Regions from separate parts of the Vreelandella profundi genome, predicted to be linked through region 1. Evidence: predicted binding sites of a transcription regulator. Region 1 holds the regulator's gene; each other region holds the start of a gene.

The links. The regulator sigma-54, encoded in region 1, starts transcription at its own class of promoters, with help from an activator protein. The targets are predictions, from matches to a motif close to TGGCACNNNNNTTGCTNT.
Region 2: glnA (glutamate--ammonia ligase) is a predicted target of sigma-54. The motif match lies at 2,098-2,115, and genes of this name have one in related genera.
Region 3: hpxO (FAD-dependent urate hydroxylase HpxO) is a predicted target of sigma-54. The motif match lies at 1,958-1,975, and genes of this name have one in related genera.

What each region holds. Positions count from the first base shown of each region.
Region 1 covers NZ_CP077941.1:1,338,628-1,342,329, reverse strand. Annotated here, with positions in the region: gene lptC (LPS export ABC transporter periplasmic protein LptC) at 1-341, shown strand, start outside; gene lptA (lipopolysaccharide transport periplasmic protein LptA) at 353-844, shown strand; gene lptB (LPS export ABC transporter ATP-binding protein) at 856-1,605, shown strand; gene KUO20_RS06145 (RNA polymerase factor sigma-54) at 1,729-3,141, shown strand; gene hpf (ribosome hibernation-promoting factor, HPF/YfiA family) at 3,288-3,596, shown strand; gene KUO20_RS06135 (PTS sugar transporter subunit IIA) at 3,601-3,702, shown strand, end outside.
Region 2 covers NZ_CP077941.1:143,964-147,665, reverse strand. Annotated here, with positions in the region: gene glnL (nitrogen regulation protein NR(II)) at 1-149, opposite strand, end outside; gene glnA (glutamate--ammonia ligase) at 458-1,864, opposite strand; gene KUO20_RS00715 (glycosyltransferase family 2 protein) at 2,407-3,027, shown strand; gene KUO20_RS00710 (acyltransferase family protein) at 3,048-3,702, opposite strand, start outside.
Region 3 covers NZ_CP077941.1:3,188,537-3,192,238, forward strand. Annotated here, with positions in the region: gene KUO20_RS14580 (TonB-dependent siderophore receptor) at 1-1,933, shown strand, start outside; gene hpxO (FAD-dependent urate hydroxylase HpxO) at 2,067-3,287, shown strand; gene KUO20_RS14590 (LysE family translocator) at 3,386-3,702, shown strand, end outside.

The sequences.
Region 1 (3,702 bases):
GCGGGGAAACCTGGTCTGAGAGCCCTCAGGCAACCCTGTATGACAGCGATGAGCGCCAGTGGCTAGCCAGTGCCGATGTCGGCACGCTTAATACCAATACTCAGGCCCTCGTTATGTCAGGCTCCGCGCGACTGATTGCGCCAGACGAAGGATGGCAGCTGGATACTGAAGAACTGCACTATGATGGTCTCACTCAGCATGCATGGAGCGAGGCACCGGTATTACTGCAACAGCCGCCCCAGCAAATGAACGCTTCACATATGGATGCATGGTTAAACGATAGCCAGGTCCGCTTATCTGACGGTGTGCGCGGCACTCATCCACCTGCCACACAACGCTAACAGGAGTCGCCATGAAAGCACTTATCTACACCGCCCTTTTTGCGCTCGCAGTGCCGCTATCAGCAGCAGCCCAAACCAACCAAGCGCCTGTGGAGGTGGAAGCCGACCGCTTAGATCTTGATCAGCGCGCGGGTACCGCCGTTTACACCGGGGATGTGAATATTCGCCAGGGCGAAATGCAGCTGCGCGGTGAGCGAGTGGAAATTCAACGCAATGAGGCGGGCGAGCTTTCGCGCGCAACGTCTACCGGCGAGCGTGCTTACTTACGCCATCAGGTCGAAGGACAAGAAGGCCCGACGGAAGGCTGGGCTCGGCGGATTATTTATCACGTCGCCGAACGCCGAGTGGAGCTCATTGATCAAGCTGAACTGACCCAGCAGGACGACACATTTACCGGCGGGCGGCTTGAATATTTCATTGACCGTGAAGTGATTCAAGCGCGTTCAGACGTTGACGGTAGCGAGCCCCAGCGTATCCGCATGACTATTCAGCCGGAACAATAGAGAGTCAATCGATGGCAACTGCTGACAATGCGCCGATAAAAACACTATATGCCCACCACTTGGCGAAAAGTTACAAACGCCGCCGAGTGGTTAAAGATATTAACTTGGAAATCTCCCAAGGCAGCGTCGTCGGCTTACTCGGCCCTAACGGCGCGGGCAAAACCACGTCGTTTTATATGATTGTCGGGCTGGTCAAATCTGACGCCGGCAAAGTGGGCATTGACGACTTAGATTTAACCCGCGCCCCGATGCATGAACGCGCAGCGGCAGGCATTGGCTACCTGCCCCAGGAAGCGTCTATTTTTCGCAAATTATCGGTTGCCGATAATATTATGGCGATATTAGAAACGCGCAAAGAACTCGACCGCCCAGGCCGCGAAGAGCGCCTGGAAGCCTTGCTTGAAGACTTCCACATCACCCATATTCGCGACAATCTAGGCATGAGCCTCTCAGGCGGGGAGCGCCGCCGTGTAGAAATTGCCCGCTCGCTAGCAACTGAACCCGCCTTCATCTTGCTAGATGAGCCCTTTGCCGGGGTTGACCCCATTTCAGTGGGCGAGATTAAAACCATCATTCGCGCGCTAAAACAGCGCCATATTGGCGTTCTGATTACCGATCATAACGTCCGTGAAACGCTGGACATTTGTGATATCGCTTACATTGTCGGCGATGGCCATATCATCGCCAGCGGCCCCCCGGCGTCGATCCTCACTAACCAGCAAGTCAGGGATGTTTATCTGGGCGCAGATTTTCGTCTGTAGGCTTATTTTTGCCCATAAATCCCGCTTTATAACGCTTTAACTACCAATGGCATGCTTATTGCACTTGCACCCAGCCCCCACTCGCACTAGGGTAAAGCATTCCGATTAACGAGTGGTTCTCAAATGGTCATGAAAGCTTCTCTTCAACTGCGCATTGGGACACAGCTGACCATGACACCTCAGCTGCAGCAGGCCATCGCCCTGCTGCAGCTATCGACTCTGGACCTTCGCCAGGAAATTCAGCAGGCCCTAGATGCCAACCCTATGCTGGAACAGGAAGATGAGTTCGGTGAAGAGGCCGTGAGCGAGCCTAAAGAGGAGGAGTGGTCAGAGAGCATCCCCACCGAGCTTTCCGTTGATAGCGACTGGTCGGACACCTATCAAGACCTTGGCGGCACGGGCAGCAGCAGTGAGGGCCCTGATTTTGAGCGCCAGGCTGCCGAACAGAGCCTTCACGGCCACCTATTGTGGCAACTCGCCATGACCGATTTTAGCGCGCGTGAGCAGCTGGTTTCCGAGAGTCTCATCGACGCCCTAGACGCCAACGGCTACTTGACCCAGCCGCTTAATGATATTCGTGAAGGGCTACGCGCCCAGGGTATTGATGGCCTTAGCCAGCGCGAAGTGGAAACAACATTACTCAAGCTGCAGCAGTTCGAGCCCACCGGTATTTTTGCCCGCGACCTGCGTGAATGCTTGATGCTGCAGCTCGCTGCCCTGCCAGATGATACGCCGCTGCTGGTGCCTGCCCGCAGGCTAGTGCGCCAGTTTCTTGAAGCGCTCAGCAAAGATGACATGCGCTTACTCAAGCGCCGCTTAGGGCTCGATGACGAGCAGCTAGCCAATGTTATCCAGCTAATTCGCAGCCTAGATCCACGCCCAGGCAGCGCTTACGGCGTGACCAACGACAGCTATATCACGCCCGATTTAGTAGTGCGTCATGATAATGAGGGCTGGCATTTAGAACTCAATCAGGACGCCCTGCCTCGGCTGAGAATTCAACCTGACTACGCCAGTTTGATAAAGCGTGCGGATAAAAGTCAGGATAATCAGTTTTTGAAAGAACACCTGCAGGAAGCGCGCTGGTTAATTAAGAGCCTTTCGAGTCGTAACGACACGCTGCTGCGAGTGGGCCGTGAAATCATTACCCGTCAAATCGGCTTTCTCGAACACGGCGAAGAATCCATGAAACCGCTGATTTTGGCCGATATAGCCTCAGCCGTTGAGATGCATGAATCAACGATTTCACGGGTGACAACGCAGAAATATATTCATACGCCGCGCGGCGTGTTTGAACTGAAATACTTTTTCTCTAGCCAGGTGAGCGGCCAGGATGGCGACAGCCACTCCAGCACCGCGATACGCGCCCGCCTGAAGAAACTGATTCACGAAGAAGCCCCCGGCAAGCCGCTTTCGGATAGCCGCTTAGTGACGTTATTAGAAGAAGGCGGCATTCAGGTTGCGCGCCGCACGGTAGCCAAATACCGTGAAGCCATGGGCATTCCCTCTTCCAGTGAGCGGCGCCGTTTACGCTAGGAGCTGCCAGGTTTCAGCGAAACTCTCGACAAGGGCTTTGCAACGGAGCAAAAAGGGTTACAATCAAAAGGGCTACATATCTAAGTACTAAGTACAGTCCCTAAGTACCGTTCCTAAGTACAGCCCGATAGATAAGGAGTACGTCAATGCAAGTAAATATCACTGGTCATCACGTAGAACTGACTGACGCCTTGCGTGACTATGTTAATGAAAAGCTTGAGCGTGTTGAGCGTCATTACGACAATATAACCACGGTGCAGGTCACCCTATCGGTGGAGAAAGAACGCCAGCAGGCAGCCTGCACACTGCATGCAGCAGGTGCTGATTTACATGCAGAAGCCCTAGACAGTGATATGTACGCCGCTATCGATGCGCTGGCGGACAAAATTGATCGTCAACTCGTTAAACATAAGGAAAAAGCACAAGCCCGCGCCCAAGGCGCTGGTGTGCGTTAATTCAATGACGTTGGAAACCATACTCCCCCCAGAACGCGTTCTCTTCGACGTACCTGGGGGCAGCAAAAAAAGGGTGCTGGAATTTTTCAGCACCTTTATCGCCCAA
Region 2 (3,702 bases), 1.2 Mb from region 1:
CCTAGTAACGTATCCAGGCTGCTCCCACGCACACGGCTAAGGCTAACCGCTAATAGCGCCTCGGCCGCAGGATTCATCCAGCGCACCCTCAGCTCACCATCTAACAGCAGTACTGCCGTAGTGAGATGTTCGAGCAAGCGCTGGTGCATTGCATGTTCTGAGAAACCGTCCTGAGAAATCGCGTCTTTCATCGCCATTACAGACCTACAGGTGGATGATGAATGAGAGACTGCAATAAGCGCGCCAATTACGCGCCTATGCCCGGTTGCACGGCCTGCGAGCAACGTCATACCAAACGCCGAGTCCTTTTAGCGCATCCCGCTGCACTATCGCTTTTATTATTGCACCATATTGGTGCTCGCAATAAAAAACCCCGCCGAAGCGGGGTTTATCACTGCTGTTAACATCTCGTCAGCAACAGTCGGCGGCTAATGCGCTGATTAGCAGCTATTGTCATTTAACAGCTATAGTACATATCAAACTCAATCGGGTGAGTCGTCATGCGGATACGATTCACTTCTTCCATTTTGAGTTCAATGTAAGCATTGATCATGTCGTCGGTGAATACGCCACCTTCGGTCAAGAACGCACGGTCAGCGTCGAGCGCTTCCAATGCTTGATCCAGGCTGTTGGCGACCGTAGGAATCGCTTTGCCTTCTTCTGGCGGCAGGTCGTACAAGTTCTTATCCATAGCATCGCCAGGATGGGTCTTGTTTTTAATACCGTCGATACCGGCCATCAACATGGCAGAGAACGCCAGGTATGGGTTAGCGGTAGGATCAGGGAAGCGGGCTTCTACACGCTTGCCTTTCGGGCTAGCGGTGTAAGGAATACGAATAGAAGCAGAGCGGTTACGCGCGCTGTAGGCCAGCATTACCGGCGCTTCGTAGCCAGGCACTAGACGCTTGTACGAGTTAGTAGAAGCGTTGGTGAACGCGTTCAACGCACGAGCGTGCTTAATGATGCCGCCAATGTAATAAAGCGCCATTTCAGACAGGCCTGCGTACTCGTCACCGGCGAACTGGTTGTTACCATCTTTCCAGAACGACTGGTGAACGTGCATACCAGAACCGTTGTCACCTACCAGCGGCTTGGGCATGAAGGTCGCCGTTTTGCCGTAAGCGTGCGCCACGTTGTGGATCACGTACTTCATTTCCTGCACTTCGTCAGCTTTCTTTACCAGCGTGTTGAATCTAACGCCAATTTCGTTCTGACCTGCGTTGGCAACTTCGTGGTGGTGAACTTCCACGGTCTGGCCAATCGCTTCCAACGTATTACACATAGCGCCACGAATATCGTGGAAGCTATCAACCGGTGGGACCGGGAAGTAGCCGCCTTTCAGACGCGGACGGTGGCCTAAGTTACCACCTTCTACGACGCTGTCAGTCGCCCAAGCGCCTTCATCAGAAGAGATTTTGTACATGGAACCCTGCATGTCGGTTTTCCAATGTACTTCGTCAAAGATGAAGAATTCAGGCTCAGGACCAAAGAAAGCGGTATCGCCAAGGCCAGTTGACTGCAGAAACGCTTCTGCACGCTTAGCGATGGAGCGCGGGTCACGATCATAGCCTTGCATCGTCGCAGGCTCGATGATGTCGCAACGCAGCACTAGCGTCGCGTCTTCAGTAAAAGGATCGAGGTAAGCAGAGCCGTCCTCTGGGCTCAGAATCATGTCGGATTCGTTGATGCCCTTCCAGCCGCCGATGGAAGAACCATCAAACATCTGGCCATTTTCAAAAAACTCTTCGGTCACGTCGCGAGCAGGCACGGTGACATGGTGTTCTTTACCGAGCGTATCGGTGAAACGCAGGTCTACCCACTTAACATCATGTTCTTCAATTAGCGCGATGGTCTTGGCTGACATAGTGTCCTCCGGTATGAGCGTGGCTTAAAGCTAGCGACAGTAAGCTATCGATAAAAGTGTTGTGCGACAAAATACGTGCAAAAACGCACGCCTGTCATTTTTTTGCTCACCCAACGTTTGCTGAAAAATATAAACAAATCACTGAGCAAGCCTTTCAGGCCGGCTATCGTTTTATCACGCCGCAGGGCTTCTGCCTACGACCAGTAGCCGTTGTAAAACTTACTGCACAGGAGAAAGCATAGATCATGCCAACACTGCACCATTATGGTATTAAAAAACAACAACCATTTGTTTTTTAAACATTAAAAAATACCTCGCGATGCCTCGTGATGACGCATAGCGCCTTAGCTGCAGCCAATCAGGCGCTAAAAACATGCTCAATGCACCAAAATAGAACAAAAATACATATTAATGCCCCAAAATAGACCATTGAAAATAATGAGCACTATTGTTTGGCTCGCAAACTTTTTCTTGCTACCCAAAGAAACAAGACACTACAATAAATTACATAACAGCAAATTAACTCACACACGGAGTCGGCAATGGGATCGGTCTGCTTTATCATTGATGCCATGGTGACAGGGGCAATGCTGCCACGCCATTTAAGATCCATCCGTGCATCGGGTGTTGCCGACCATCTACTGCCTATTCTAGTGACCAGCAATTGCGCTCATGCTCGCCTGCCCTCTATCGAACAGCGCTATCACACGCGCAGCCTCATCACGCCAACGCTGGGGCTCGGCGCACGCGTTAACCAAGCGGCGTTTACTAGCCAAGCTGAATGGTTGATCGTTGCGCTGCAAAAACAGCCAGTGCCGGCAAGCCTTTGGGGCTCACTCTATTCTCAGCTAAACACCTATGCCTTGGATGCACTGCTTGTCAGCCTTACGCAGCCCACATTGCCAGAGCGTTTTCTGCGGCGGCTACTGGCAAGCGCCCCATTATTACCGCCCTACATCGCGATTAAACGGGCCTGGTTCGAGCGCTTAGGAGGTTTTGACCCTGAGCTGGATGAAGAACGTGCGGTTGCTGATTTTGTGCAGCGCTTACACGCCTGCCCCATTCGCCTGAAAACCTACAGCGGCCAACTAATCCGCCAGTTAAGCGAACCAAGCACGGTTTCGCCCAGCAAGCTTAGCGCCGCTTACACGCCGCGCCTTTAACCTATTTTGATCTTCCACCCTTAGGCCACCTTCAGCTGTTTACCAAACAACATCGCCCCCAGCGTAAAGGTATTTGCCAGTTTATTAAGCGCTACCGACCCCACGACGCCCACCACAATAAGCACCAAGGCATATACCACAACGGGCAGCGCCAGAGGCGCAACGGCCAAATCGGCAAGCACAAAAAACATGGGATGCGCCAAGTAAATGCCAAACGAATGCGCGTTCACATGACGCACCCACACCGGCACCGTACGTCCGGCTAAGTAGCGCATCGCGCAAAGCGTAAACATCACAAAGAAAGGGATCACCCATACTTCTTTAGATGAAAAGGCTAGCTGGCCCGCGAAAGTGCCTGCAACGACCAGCGCGACGAGCAGCACAAGCCAAACGGGCTGAGCCAGCTGCTGCATCCAAACAGGCCGCTGGGCAAGCACGCTCTCTGGCGCTAGCGGGTAATAACGCACCAGCACCAGCGCCAGGAAAAACACATAGATCCATCCTAGCGGCGCGACCCAAAGCAAGTAGCCGGGCAGATCAATATCAAACCAATATGCAAGCCCCCAGTACGCCATACTGATCACACAAGCGCCCCACAGCCAAGGCACCGGATTTAAGCGCCACAGCTGCCAGCGTGTAAACAGCCAATACGCCACATAAAACTGCATCGCAATG
Region 3 (3,702 bases), 1.8 Mb from region 1:
CAAACAGCCAGTCTCGTTTTTAGAAGAGGCCCGCGCCGTGGAGACCGTCACCGCCCAGGTGATGGCCGACCATGATATCGACAGCTTGGACGAAGCAATGGCGATGGTTGCAGGGGTGACCGAAGGCAATAATATGGGGGGCACCGAGGACGGCTATATCAAACGCGGCTTCGGCAGCAACAGCGATGGTTCGATTCTGATCGACGGCATTCGCCAACCGCGCGGCACCTTTTCTATGGCGACGGTGGATCATGTCGAAGTGCTCAAGGGGCCCGCCTCGCTCTTTCAAGGCCAGCAAGACCCTGGCGGAGTGATCAACCTGGTCACCAAACGCCCTGAGTACGTGTGGCAGCGCGAGATCAGCGCCGAAGCCACCTCCCTGGGTGGCGGCAATGCCAGCGTTGATGTCACCGGGCCACTGGCGAATACCGGCCTGGCGTTCCGGTTTATTGTCCATCATGAAGATGAAGACTCATCGCGCGTTTTTGGTAATGATCGACGCACGATTATTGCCCCTTCGCTGCGCTGGGAAGGCCGCGACAGCCGCGCGCAGATCGCGTATGAGTATCGCGACTACGACTTGGATCTGGATCGCGGCACGGTAATGATCGACGGAGAACCCGCCAAGGTACCTAGTAACCGCCGTTTCGACGAAGCCTGGTCACGGGTCTTCGGTCACGACGAAGCCGTCACCGCCTGGTGGGAACAGGATATTAACCACGACTGGTCAACACGGCTCACCTACGGCTGGAACCGCCGGCAGTACAACGACGGCCAACCGCGAGTACTCAGCGTTAACGAGCAGAGCGGTGCACTAACACGTCGTGCAGATGCGAATGAAGGTTATGACCGCCGCGTACAGTACACCGCCTGGGATACTACCGGCACCGCCACTCTGGCAGGCATGCGCCATGATCTCACCGTGGGCATTGACCACGAACGCCGCCGCGACTATTTAGCAGAGGTATATCGCAGCGACTCCGTCACCGATCAAAATATATTCGACATTCGCTATGGTGGCCTGAACCTGGATAGCGATAGCCTTAACGCCTCACGCAGCAACCGCTTGGATGAGGTTAATACCACCGGCGTTTATCTCAATGATCGCTGGCACTTCAACGACCGCTGGACGCTGGGGTTAGGCGGACGCTATACCCACTACGAGCAGTTTGGGGGCCGTGGTCAGGACTTCATCACCGAGACGGATACCAGCGACGATATTTTCCTGCCCTCAGTCAGCCTGCTGCATCGCCTGACCCAGGATACGTCCGTTTATGCCAGCTACAGCGAAGCGTTTGTGCCCAATGGGGCAGACAGCGATACCGGACAGGCGCTGGCCCCTGAACACAGTATGGGCAGCGAAATCGGCGTGAAGCACCTATGGAACGATCAGTTCTCGTTGGCCGTTGCGCTGTTCGATATCCGTAAGGAAAATGTTGCCGTCTCCGACAACGGTGTGACCCGCACGGTAGGCGAAGCGGGCTCACGGGGTGTGGAGCTAACGGTTTCAGGCCAGTTAACCGATCAACTTTCACTACTAGGCGCTTACGCCTATACCGACACCGAAGTACTCAAAGATACCCAAGACACCCAGGGCAACCGGCTGACCAACGCTGCACGCCACACCGTCAGCCTCTACTTGGCGCACGACTTAACAACCGCGCCTGGACTGGGCAACTGGCGCTTAGGTGGCGGGGTTCGCTATGTGGGTGAGCGTGAAGGTGATGCTGACAACAGCTTCCAACTAGACGCCTACACCGTCGCTGATGCGTTTATCGGCTGGGACACTCCGTGGCTAGGCGATAACCTGCACCTGCAAGTCAATGCCAAGAACCTGTTCGACACCACTTACTATCCTTCAAGCGGGGGCAACACACGGGTAGTGGTCGGCGACCCCCTAGAAGTCAGCCTACAGGCGTCGGTTAGGTTTTGAAGCCTGGGTAAATAATGGCTGATTTGGCACTATGATTGCTTATACATTAAGGTTTAACGCTGTATACAGTTAGCGGTAACAGCTGATATGAAGCGTTAGCCGTTGTGCCTTCTCATTTTTCAAGGAGCTCGCTATGTCCCGCCCTCTGACTACGCCTCTCAATATTCTCGTTATCGGTGCGGGCATTGGCGGGCTTAGCACCGCTCTCGCTTTCCAGCGGCAAGGGCATCAGGTCACGGTGGTTGAACGCGTAGCAACGATGAGGCCTGTAGGCGCTGCGCTTTCGATATGGTCTAACGGCGTGAAAGTCATGCATCAACTTGGCCTTGGTAACGCCATTGAAAGCTTAAGTGGCAACATCACCCAGATGCGCTATCTCACGCATGACGGTCAATCCTTAACCGATTTTAGCCTGGTACCGCTATTTGAAGAGATTGAGCAGCGTGCATGCCCTATTTCCCGCGCCGCCCTACAACAAATGCTGCTAGATGCGGTAGGCACCGAGCATGTGCAGTTTGGCCGCCGCTGTCATGATTACACGCTAACGCAAGACGGTGTATCTGCGCATTTTGACGATGACGAAAGCCTGCACGCCGACTTATTAGTCGTCGCGGAAGGTACCCATTCAAAGCTACGCAGCAAAGTCGTGGGGCATCCCGTTGAGCGCCAATACGTGGGTTATGTGAACTGGAATGTACGCGTGCCCGTTGATGATGCCTTGGCACCGCAGAGTCACTGGGATCAGTATGTCGGCGACGCGAAGCGTGTCTCGTTTATGCCCATGGGTAACGGGGGCAATGCCGAAGGCGCGCAGGAATTCTATTGTTTTCTTGATGTGCCGCTCCCCGCAGGCACCACCAACGACCCCAGCCACTATCGCGATGAATTACGCGCACACTTTGCAGGCTGGGCTGCGCCGGTGCAGGCACTTATTGAACGCTTCGACCCTGCGCGCATGGCGCGTGTGGAAATCTACGATATCCCCCCGCTTGATTCACTGACCGCACCGCGTGTTGCCCTTCTAGGGGATGCCGCTCATGGCATGGCACCCGACCTTGGCCAAGGCGGCTGCCAAGCCATGGAAGACGCCTGGGTGCTGGCTAACGTCGTGCAGCGAGCACTTGAAGAACATGCCGATACCCCATCAGCCATTGCCAGCGCCTTGAAGCAGTACGACGTACAACGCGTTAGCCGAGTGGGTGAGATCGTCCAGCGCGCCCGCAAGCGCGCGGAGATGATTCATGGGCACGACGCCGCCCAAACGCAAGCCTGGTACGACGAACTCAAGCACGAGGATGGTCAAGCCATTCTTAAAGGGTTGAAGACAACGGTTACCAGCGGGCCACTTGGCTAGTGCAATGCTAACGTTCAATAGGTGCTGGCTTGCCATCAGCGCTTAGATAGGTACCGGTCGTCTGACTAACCGACTTTATCCTCTTAGGAGATATACCCATGCCACTTTCTACCTGGCTGCTGTTTGTTGCCATGGCGCTGGTCAGCATTGCGAGCCCTGGGCCCGCTTTTTTAGTCGCGGTGCGTAATGGCATGGCCGGTGGAACTAAGCGTGTCGCGCTTTCCTCGCTGGGGAATATCATTGGTCTGCTAATGCTGGCAAGCGCAGCCGTGTTGGGGTTAGGCGTGATATTAAACGCCTCAGAAATGCTGTTTAGTCTGCTGAAGTTTGGCGGCGCTGCTTACTTAATATATCTGGGCATTCGCCAGTGGCGCAGCCAACGCTCACTGGCGGTACCGTCCACCGCTGCCAAGCC